Spirulina major PCC 6313: one gene and its partner. The protein of the gene in region 1 binds, or shares a complex with, the protein of each later gene. Links are inferred from orthologs where the notes say so. Each region holds a gene or a part of one and is shown in the gene's direction. Other genes may lie near its edges.

The links. The genes of interacting proteins can lie anywhere in the genome.
Region 2: the proteins of arsC (region 1) and trxA are in contact, whole or in part, in an NMR structure (PDB 2IPA), measured with the Bacillus subtilis proteins. The link is inferred for Spirulina major PCC 6313 from one-to-one orthologs.

What each region holds. Positions count from the first base shown.
Region 1 is NZ_KV878783.1:3,532,821-3,537,709, reverse strand. Bases 1,089-3,985 are described here. They hold arsC (arsenate reductase, glutathione/glutaredoxin type), read left to right. Parts: upstream 1,089-2,286; coding sequence 2,287-2,685; downstream 2,686-3,985. Other genes in these bases: SPI6313_RS15555 (four-carbon acid sugar kinase family protein), read left to right, coding at 3,744-3,985; SPI6313_RS15560 (sulfite exporter TauE/SafE family protein), read right to left, coding at 2,864-3,625; arsB (ACR3 family arsenite efflux transporter), read left to right, coding at 1,089-2,186. Also shown: SPI6313_RS15580 (manganese efflux pump), read right to left, coding at 1-420; SPI6313_RS15575 (ArsR/SmtB family transcription factor), read left to right, coding at 633-962; more of arsB, read left to right, coding at 1,029-1,088; more of SPI6313_RS15555, read left to right, coding at 3,986-4,889. UniProt on the Bacillus subtilis protein: Catalyzes the reduction of arsenate [As(V)] to arsenite [As(III)]. In vitro, can dephosphorylate para-nitrophenyl phosphate (pNPP).
Region 2 is NZ_KV878783.1:1,351,925-1,356,671, reverse strand. Bases 793-3,547 are described here. They hold trxA (thioredoxin), read left to right. Parts: upstream 793-1,888; coding sequence 1,889-2,206; downstream 2,207-3,547. Other genes in these bases: SPI6313_RS05790 (LOG family protein), read left to right, coding at 2,377-3,438; SPI6313_RS05800 (NCS2 family permease), read left to right, coding at 793-1,434. Outside these bases: more of SPI6313_RS05800, read left to right, coding at 37-792; SPI6313_RS05785 (L-histidine N(alpha)-methyltransferase), read right to left, coding at 3,675-4,694; SPI6313_RS05780 (inositol monophosphatase family protein), read right to left, coding at 4,701-4,747. UniProt on the Bacillus subtilis protein: Participates in various redox reactions through the reversible oxidation of its active center dithiol to a disulfide and catalyzes dithiol-disulfide exchange reactions.

The sequences.
Region 1 (4,889 bases):
GGTTGTTGCTACATCAAGGTGGGTCATCCCGGCGCTGATGCCGGTGCCGATGTTGCTGAGGGTGAGGGCTAACCCCAAAAGCACTGCATCGCGGAGACTCATGCCATTGTTAACGGGAGGCGCATCAGCAGGCGAGATCGGCGCGTGACGCGATCGCCAAAACTGCACCAGTACCACCACCCCAATGACAATTAACAGCGAACTCCCCAAGGATTGTGCCCATTGAGGCGAAATGAGGGAGGCGATCTCATTCCCTAAACTCATGGAACAAAGGGTGCTAATCCCGGAAAGGGAGGCGATCGCACCATTGGCTAGCCAGCCAATCGTTAAGCGTTTAAAGCCATAGGCAACCCCCACCGCTAAATTATCTAGATTGGTGGACACAGAGAGGATAGCAGCAGTGACGATCGTGTCTATCATGGCTCTAGTCTCAGTGGTGAGGGATAAATCAAGCTACGGTAGTAAGGGTGACTATTCCGCACAGGTGCTGAATGGGGGGGCAGAGTTGCGATCGCTTCCTCATATCTGTTGCGAAACAGAACAGACCGCAACAGTGGGTCATGAAACAGGATCACAACGTCGCTATTGTGACACATCCCTTCAAGATTTGTAACAGAATAGGTTAACCCCCCATGACGCTCAACACCACTGATCCCCAAACCTTAGCGACCTTGCGCGATCGCTTTCATGCCCTGTCCGATGGGTTGCGGTTGGAGGTGCTGGCCATCCTGCGCGATGAAGAGCAATGTGTGTGCGACTTGTGCGATCGCCTCGCCGTTGCCCAGTCAAAACTCTCCTTCCATCTCAAAATCCTCAAAGAGGCGGGTCTCATTCAATCTCGCTCCCAAGGCCGTTGGGTTTATTACCGCCTCGATGGTGAGGCGATCGCGCAACTCGAAACCGCGATCGCCCAATTTCGCCCCACCACCGCGCCGAAACCCGCTCGCTATTGTGATTCATAGTTCATCAACTTTTTTTGATGTATTTCTGTTACGCTATATCCATCAACTTTTTTTGATGTGAGCGTGATGAATCCTCAACCCAGCCTCAACCCTACCGCCATCCAAGCCGGGGGCAAACTCAACCGCTTTGAAAAATACCTGACGCTTTGGGTGTTTCTCTGTATTGGGGCGGGCATTCTCTTGGGGCGGTTGTTGCCTGGCGTTGCGATCGCCCTCGACGCGCTCAGTCTTTATCACGTCTCGATTCCCATCGCCCTCTGTCTCTTTGCCATGATGTACCCGATCATGGTCAAAATCGACTTTTCCCAAGCCGTCAAAGCCGCCAAAACCCCAAAACCCGTCGCCCTCACCCTCGTGATCAACTGGCTCGTCAAGCCCTTCACCATGGTGCTCTTCGCCCAGTTCTTCCTCGGCAATCTCTTCCGCCCCCTCCTCACCACCACCGAACTGATTCGCGGTACAGAAACCCCCCTCGCCAGTTCCTACATCGCCGGCGCGGTCCTCCTCGGCATTGCCCCCTGTACCGCCATGGTCTTGATGTGGGGCTACCTCTCCTACAGCAACCAAGGCCACACCCTAGTGATGGTGGCGGTGAACTCCTTGGCGATGCTTTTTCTCTACGCGCCCTTGGGAAAATGGTTGCTCGCGGTGAATGATTTAAGCGTGCCGTGGCAAACCATTGTCTTTTCGGTATTGATCTATGTAGGTTTACCCCTCGCGGCAGGCATGGCAAGCCGCGTCTGGATTCTCCGTCATCGGGGCCGCCCTTGGTTTGATCAGGTTTTCCTGAAAAAACTGGGGCCGATTTCCACCCTCGCCCTGTTGATCACGCTGGTTCTCCTCTTTGCCCTCAAAGGCGATTTAATCATTCAACATCCGCTGCATATTCTCCTCATTGCTGTGCCGCTGTTGTTGCAAACAACGATCATTTTTGGTTTGACCTATGTGGCGGCGTGGGTGTTGAAGCTGTCCTACGAGGATGCGGCTCCGGCGGCGTTGATTGGGGCGAGTAATCATTTTGAAGTAGCGATCGCCACCGCCGTGATGCTCTTCGGTCTCAACTCCGGAGCTGCCCTAGCCACCGTCGTCGGGGTCTTAATTGAAGTGCCGGTGATGCTGCTTTTGGTGGAATTTTGCAAAAAAACGGCCTTCTGGTTTCCCCGTGAACCCGAAAAAGCCACCCTCTGCGATCCCCGTTGTGTCACGGCCCTACCGGATCGCTAGGTTCACTTTGGGGGACAGAAAGATCTGGCTCAACTCCCGTTACCTGCGCAAGGCATGAAATTTCGCCTCCGTTATTCTCAACCCAACCCAAAAACAAACGATGAAAACCATCATGTTCGTCTGCAAGCGCAACTCCTGCCGGTCACAAATGGCCGAAGGATTCGCGAAAACCCTCGGTGCTGGCATTCTTCAGGTCACATCCTCCGGCTTAGAGGCCAGTCGAGTTCACCCCACTGCGATCGCCGTCATGGCCGAATTGGGGATCGACATCCGCGATCAAACCTCCGATCCGCTCACAGCGTTTAATCCCGAAAACTACGATGGGGTGATTTCCCTCTGTGGTTGTGGGGTCGATTTGCCCGAAGCATGGGTCTTACGGCCCCTCTTCGCCGATTGGCAACTCGATGACCCCGATGGTCAACCCTTAGACACCTTTCGACGGGTTCGGGATGAAATCAAAACCAAGGTGAGCCAACTGATCGCACAATATTCCCCCTGAATCCCGCGCATAAAACAAGTGTCACGACACAACTAAAGTCAGGCTTGATTGTAGGGTGAGTTAGGCGGCTTAAACGCTTGCTATATCTGAAATTCAGCAATCCGCCGTAACCCACCCATTAATTAAAGTGTGTCACGCCCCTAGGGAAAACTACGCCGAACTGCGGCACAGACCGCGATTAAAACCCAAACCCCAAAAATTGCCGCTGTTGCCAAAACAGAAACAGCCCACTCGCACCGATAAAAATCACCACCAACCGCCGGAATTGTTGATCACTGATTTTCGTCAGTACCCATTGCCCTAAATAATTTCCCGGCAACGCGGCAACTCCGATCACTAGCCCATAGCCAAAGGTCTGCCAACTTAAAATCCCAAACAGACCATAGGCCAATAATTTCACCAGATGCACCCCCAGCACATTGAGGGATTTCGTGGCGAGCATTTCCTCCTTGTTGAGGCCGTAGCCGAGATAGAAGGGGTGCAAAATCGGGCCCGTAGAACCGATCAGCCCGGAAAAGAAGGCGTAGAAAAATCCCAGGGGCAGAAACATCCAGGCGGCCATTTTGTTCCGGGGTAGGGTGGATGAGTTGGAGTCGGGGCGATCGCGCAACAAGCCCAGCACCGACAGCAACAAAAAGATTGCCAACAGCAAACTCAGCCATTCAATCCGAGTCCGGCTCAGGACAAACGCTCCCAACACCGCCCCCACCGTTGCCCCCGGCAAACACCATACCACCACCCGCCATTCAATCTGCCGCCAATAAATCCAGACCCGTTGCCCATTGCCGAACAACATTCCCGTCGTCAAAACCGGCGGCACAACCACCGGGCCCAACAACGCGCTAATCACGGGAATCAAAATCAGGGGACTGCCGCCCCCGATTAAGCTACTCAGTAACCAAGCAGCACTACTTGCCAACGCTAACCAAACGATGATCACTTACCCATTTCCCAACAGTCTTTTCATAATTTAACGAAAAATTAATATTTTCCGTGAGTAATGCCCCATCCCGCGCTAGGCTAACCAGTAACATTAACCCTCCTCAGAAGCGATCGCTATGTCTGCCCAAGCTGCCAACCGCCCCAAAATTATTGTCCTTGACGATGATCCCACCGGCTCCCAAACGGTTCACAGTTGCCTGCTGTTGATGCAGTGGGATGTGGATACGTTGCGCTTGGGGTTGGCTGATGCCGCTCCGATTTTTTTCGTGCTCACCAATACCCGCGCCCTCGCTCCCGATGAAGCCACCCGCATTACCCGCGAGGTTTGCCACAATCTCCGCCTTGCCCTCGATGCAGAAGGGGTCACTGAATTTTTAGTGGTGAGCCGCTCCGATTCCACCCTGCGCGGTCATTACCCCGTGGAAACCGATGCGATCGCTGATGAACTAGGCCCCTTTGATGCCCATTTCCTCACCCCGGCATTTTTTGAAGGGGGACGGATTACCCGCAACAGCACCCATTACTTGCTGATCAATGGCGTGGAAACCCCGGTACATGAGACGGAATTCGCCAAGGATTCGGTGTTTGGCTATAGCACCGCATTTTTGCCAGACTATGTGGCGGAAAAAACCGGGGGACGGATTGCGGCGGATCAGGTGGAGCGGTTTGACCTGGAGGCAGTGCGATCGCACTGCCAAGATCGTTTAATGAATCTCACCGGGAATGTCTGCTGTGCCGTGGATGGCGAAACCCAAGCCGATTTTGACCGCTTTGCCACCGAACTCCTCAACGCCGCCGCCGAGGGCAAACGCTTTCTCTTCCGCAGTGCCGCCAGTCTCCTCACGTCCCTCGCCAAACTCGGCCCCCAACCGATCGCCGCCGAATCCATGGCTACCTACGGCCGCACCGAAAAACCTGGCGCGGTGATCGTCGGCTCCCACGTCAAAAAAACCACCGAGCAATTGATGGAATTACTCAAAGCTGACGGCGTGGCACCGATTGAAGTGGATGTGGCCCGGATGCGAGAAGATTTCACCCAAAGCGCAACTTTAAAACAGGAGGCATTAGCCCAAGTTGCCACAGCATTTACGCAAAATCTAACGCCTGTAATCTATACCAGTCGTGAGGAATTGCAGTTTGACAGCATTCAGCAGCGCCTCGACTTTGGTAAGGCGGTTTCGGGCTTGTTGATGGATATTGTGCAGGGGTTGCCGCCGGAATTGCGCTTTTTAATCAGCAAGGGGGGGATTACGTCGAATGAT
Region 2 (4,747 bases), 2.2 Mb from region 1 along the record:
CAATTGCCCCTGTAAATTTTGGTGATTCTGTGCCGTATGACTCCTGATTCCGTCTCGCACCCTCAACCCCCCACGCCGGAACCGGAACGTGGGTTAAGCAAATTTTTTCATCTCGCGGAACTGCAAACCGATGTCCGCACTGAAGTGATGGCCGGGATCACAACCTTCTTCACCATGGCCTATATCTTGGTCGTCAACCCGGTGATTCTCTCCAACGCGATTTTCCTCGAAGAATCCGGGGATCTGTTTGGTGAAATTGCGATCGCAACGGCCCTATCCGCCGCGATCGCCACCCTGATCATGGGTCTCTACGGCAACTTTCCCTTCGCCCTCGCCCCCGGCATGGGCTTAAACGCCTACTTTGCCTTCTCCGTCGTGATTGGGCTGGGGGTTGATTGGCGCGTTGCCCTCGCAGCGGTGTTCATCGAAGGCATCATCTTCATCGTGCTCACCCTCACGGATGTTCGCGCCCAGATCGTCAACGTCATTCCCGAATGCATCAAACACGCCACTGCCGCCGGGATCGGTCTATTCATCGCCTACATCGCCCTTTCTGGCAGCACTGAAGTGGGCGGCGCGGGGCTAATCGTCCCCTACGAAGCCACGATCACCACCCTCGGCGATCTGAGTAATCCCAATACCTTAATGGCGATCGCGGGTATCTTCATCACCGCCGCCTTCGTAGCGCGTCGGGTCAAAGGTGCTCTGCTCTGGGGCATCCTCGCCACCGCAATTTTAGGCTGGATTCTTGGCATTGCCTCCCCCCCGGAAGGCCTCGTCGCCCTGCCCCAACTTCCCGTTGACCTGATCGGTCAGGCCTTTGTCGGGATCGGTCAACTCGGCAGCATCAACATTGGGCAACTCGTCTCGGTGATTTTTGTCTTCCTGTTTGTGGACTTGTTCGATACCGTGGGAACCCTGACCGGGTTGGGCATCAAAGCCGGCTACATTAATGACGAGGGCGAATTTCCCAACGTGAATAAAGCCTTCATGGCCGATGCCATCGGCACCACCGCTGGCGCACTCCTGGGCACATCCACTGTCACCAGCTACATCGAATCCGCGTCCGGTGTCGCCGAAGGCGGGCGCAGCGGCTTAACGGCGGTGAGCAGTGCGGTTTTGTTTGCCCTGTCGATTTTGTTTATTCCCCTCTTGGCGGCGATTCCGGGATTTGCCACGGCTCCGGCGTTGGTGATTGTGGGGGTCTTAATGGCGGGCAGTTTGCGCTATATTCGTTGGGATGATCCGGCGGAGTCGATCCCCTCATTTTTAACCATTTTGATTATGCCGTTGAGCTATTCCATCGCTGAAGGTCTGGCGGTGGGGTTGATTACCTATCCGGTCATCAAAGCCATGCAAGGCAAATTCCAAGAAACCAAAGTTGCGATGTGGGTGTTGGCGGTTCTCTTTGTGGTTAAGTTTGCGATCGCATAACTGAGACAGATTGACTAAAGAATAAGAATCAGTTGAACCTGACCCCTACGCCACTCTACAACGCATGAAAAAATAAGAGACAGATTCCCGAACTCAATCGCGTCCTCCTGAGCGTTTCGCCCCCAATCTAATCAACGAAACCTGGCAAAACTAAAGCAGTACCTTACAATGGAATTGTGCGGAGACGAAAGTTTCCGTTCACTCCTCACACCACTTTCCCGCCCAAGCGATTGGGCGGTTTTTTCGTGCCATGCTCCGTTCTCTCCGCCACCCCTCAATCCCCACCGCCGAATGCCCTAGGGTTGCTTAACCCGGCAAACGCAACGCTCCAAGTCTTAAGAAACACAATCGTGTTAACGTTCAAATCAGTTCCCTAAGATATGGAGGAATGGGTGCTTTTACTATGTTAGAATTACCCAGTATAATGATAGACCGGTAAAGGAATCCCAACCCAATGACCGAACCAGTTACAGATCAAGAATTTAAAGCCGTTGTATTAGATTGCGACATTCCCGTCCTTGTTGACTTTTGGGCACCTTGGTGTGGGCCCTGCCGAATGGTTGCTCCCGTCGTTGACGAAATTGCTCAACAATATGATGGCAAAGTAAAAGTGGTCAAACTCAATACCGATGAGAACCCTGCTGTGGCAAGTCAATATGGGATTCGGAGTATTCCCACGTTGATGATCTTCAAAGAAGGTCAGCGTGTTGATATGGTGGTTGGGGCGGTTCCGAAAACGACTCTAGCCAGTACCCTCGAAAAATATCTTTAAACATTGCTGTTCAGACTTGCAAGCGATCGCACCCCTGAGCCAAACCCCTCTTTCAACCCAGAGGGGTTTGGTTTAGGGCGTAACACCTCAGAGTCGCGGAGCAGCGGCGATCTTTCAATTCCCGTCCGGAATTCCGGTAAAATAGATCACCTTACTCCCTCCTCGCTCCTATGGTTACTCCAGACGCAGCCCCCGACGATCTGAGCCATGCTCTCACTACACTGCTCGATCGCTGGGACAAGCTCCAGCATCAAAAATATGTTAAACGTGCTCTGAATGTGATCCTCCGGCTCACTGAGGAACAGGTGGATCGCCTCGATTGGAAAATTCTCACCGCTGCGATGGAAGACCTTGAAGGTGGTTTCCAGGTCTTCTATCCCCATCGCCACATTCGCAAAGTGAGTATTTTCGGCTCGGCCCGTACCCCGGCGGATCAACCCATTTATAAGATGGCTGTGGATTTTGCCCACCGCATGACCCAACAGGGGTTTATGGTGATTACCGGCGCGGGGGATGGCATCATGGCGGCGGGCAATGAAGGCGCAGGCCGTGAGCAGTCTTTTGGTTTAAATATTCAGCTTCCCTTTGAGCAAGGGGCGAATGCGTACATTGCTGGGGATGACAAGCTGATGAGCTTTAAATATTTCTTCACGCGGAAGCTGTTTTTCCTGCGGGAAAGTGATGCGATCGCTTTATTTCCCGGTGGATTTGGCACGTTAGACGAAGCCTTTGAGAGTTTGACCCTCTTGCAAACGGGGAAATATGGCCCCGCCCCAGTGGTGTTGATCAATGAACCGGGTAGCGACTATTGGAATTCCCTCGACGACCATATCCGCGAACACCTGCTGCGGGAAGGCTTAATCAGCCCCGATGACCCCAGCATCTACACAATTACCGATGATCTGGATCTCGCCTGTGGGGTGATTAACCGCTTTTATCGGGTTTATCATTCGAGCCGCTATGTGGATCACAAGTTTGTGATGCGCTTGAATAGTGAACTAGCCGACGATGCGATCGCATTTCTCAACCGTGAGTTTAGCGACATTTTAGTGCAGGGCACGATCGAAAAATGCACCGCACTCCCCGCAGAACAGGATGACGGCACACTCCATTTACCCCGCTTACAGTTTGAATTCAACCAAAAGGACGCGGCCCGCCTGATCCAAATGATCAGCAAAATCAATCAATTGGGCGCTTTTTTACCCGAAAGTGACCACCCAGAACGCAAGTAAAGCGCGATCGCACCCTGGCTCTTGGGTCTCACACCAATGCCATGGCCCAGCCAAAATGAGGCGCGATCGTAGGGTGGATTAGACGGCTTAAACCCCCGCTATCACCGCAATTTAGCAATCCACCGTAACCCACCGCTTAAGGTATATCTCAAACAAGGGGCGAATCCTGAGTCTTTCGCTCACAGCACCAAACAACAGGGACGCGATCGCTATATCAGCGGGCGCAGCGTTAACCATTAACCCGCCCCGGTTCGACAACAGACGATCATGGCGCGGGAGAGGAGGGCTTCGATGCGGTAGGAGAGGATTTCGAGGCCGGCGGTTTGGAAGTCGGCGAGGATCTGAGGGGCGCTGGTGTCGGGTTCGATCCCATAGGAAAAGAAGCGATAGATGTTGATCGCGTCGCCGGCCTGGAAGGCGATCGCGTCCTGTTCTCCGTCTGGATAATCAACCCGAAGTTGATAATCAGCCTGGAGGCGAATGTCAGTTTTGTAGCCGCTCCAATCGGGGTCAAAATAGCCGACAATTTCAGCGTGGTCTGGGTGAATGCCGAAGCTGTTGAGGATGAATTGGCTGGCTTGGTGGGATATGTGGTGGGTAGGGTCAAATTCACGGGGGCCCGCATCGCGAAAATCAACACTAAAGCTGATGCAGAGCCATTCGCCCGGCTCCATCCCGGCGGCGATATTTTTGAGGACGGCGATGCGATCGCCCACATTGCAGAACGTGCCGCCGAGATAGAGGTAAAGATTTGAAGCTGCTTGGGGAGTCTGGCGATAGGAAGCGATCGCTTCCGGCATCGGGTCGCGTTCAAAATCCCACTGTTGACCGCGCCAAGGCAAGGTTGGGAACCAAGTGGTGAGGGTGGTTTCTGAAAGGGTGAGGAGATCGGGGCTAATGTCCAGGGCCACGTAGGTGTTGAGGCAATGATTTTCGAGAAATGTCCCCACCAATTTCCGCACCAGTTGAGGATTGCCCGCGCCGATGTCGATTAGGTTCCAGCGATCGCATCCTGTTTCCGTTTGAAAGAGATGGATGCAAACCCGTTTTAAAAATGCCTCGTCAGTTTTGGCACTGCTGATCGGGGCTTGGTCTTGTTGCACATTTAACGCTTCCCAGGCTTCGACCAGTTTGCCCTGATAGAAAAATTTAAAGGGAATGGCGCGATCGCGCTTTAAATGTGCGATGATTTCCCGCACTTGCGCCGGGGAAAAGACCCGATAAAACTCTGGATTAATCTGCGTTGCGATCGCCATGTCTGCTTACTCCTGCTCTGCAAGATCACCCGCCGCCTGACTCGCTTGCACCG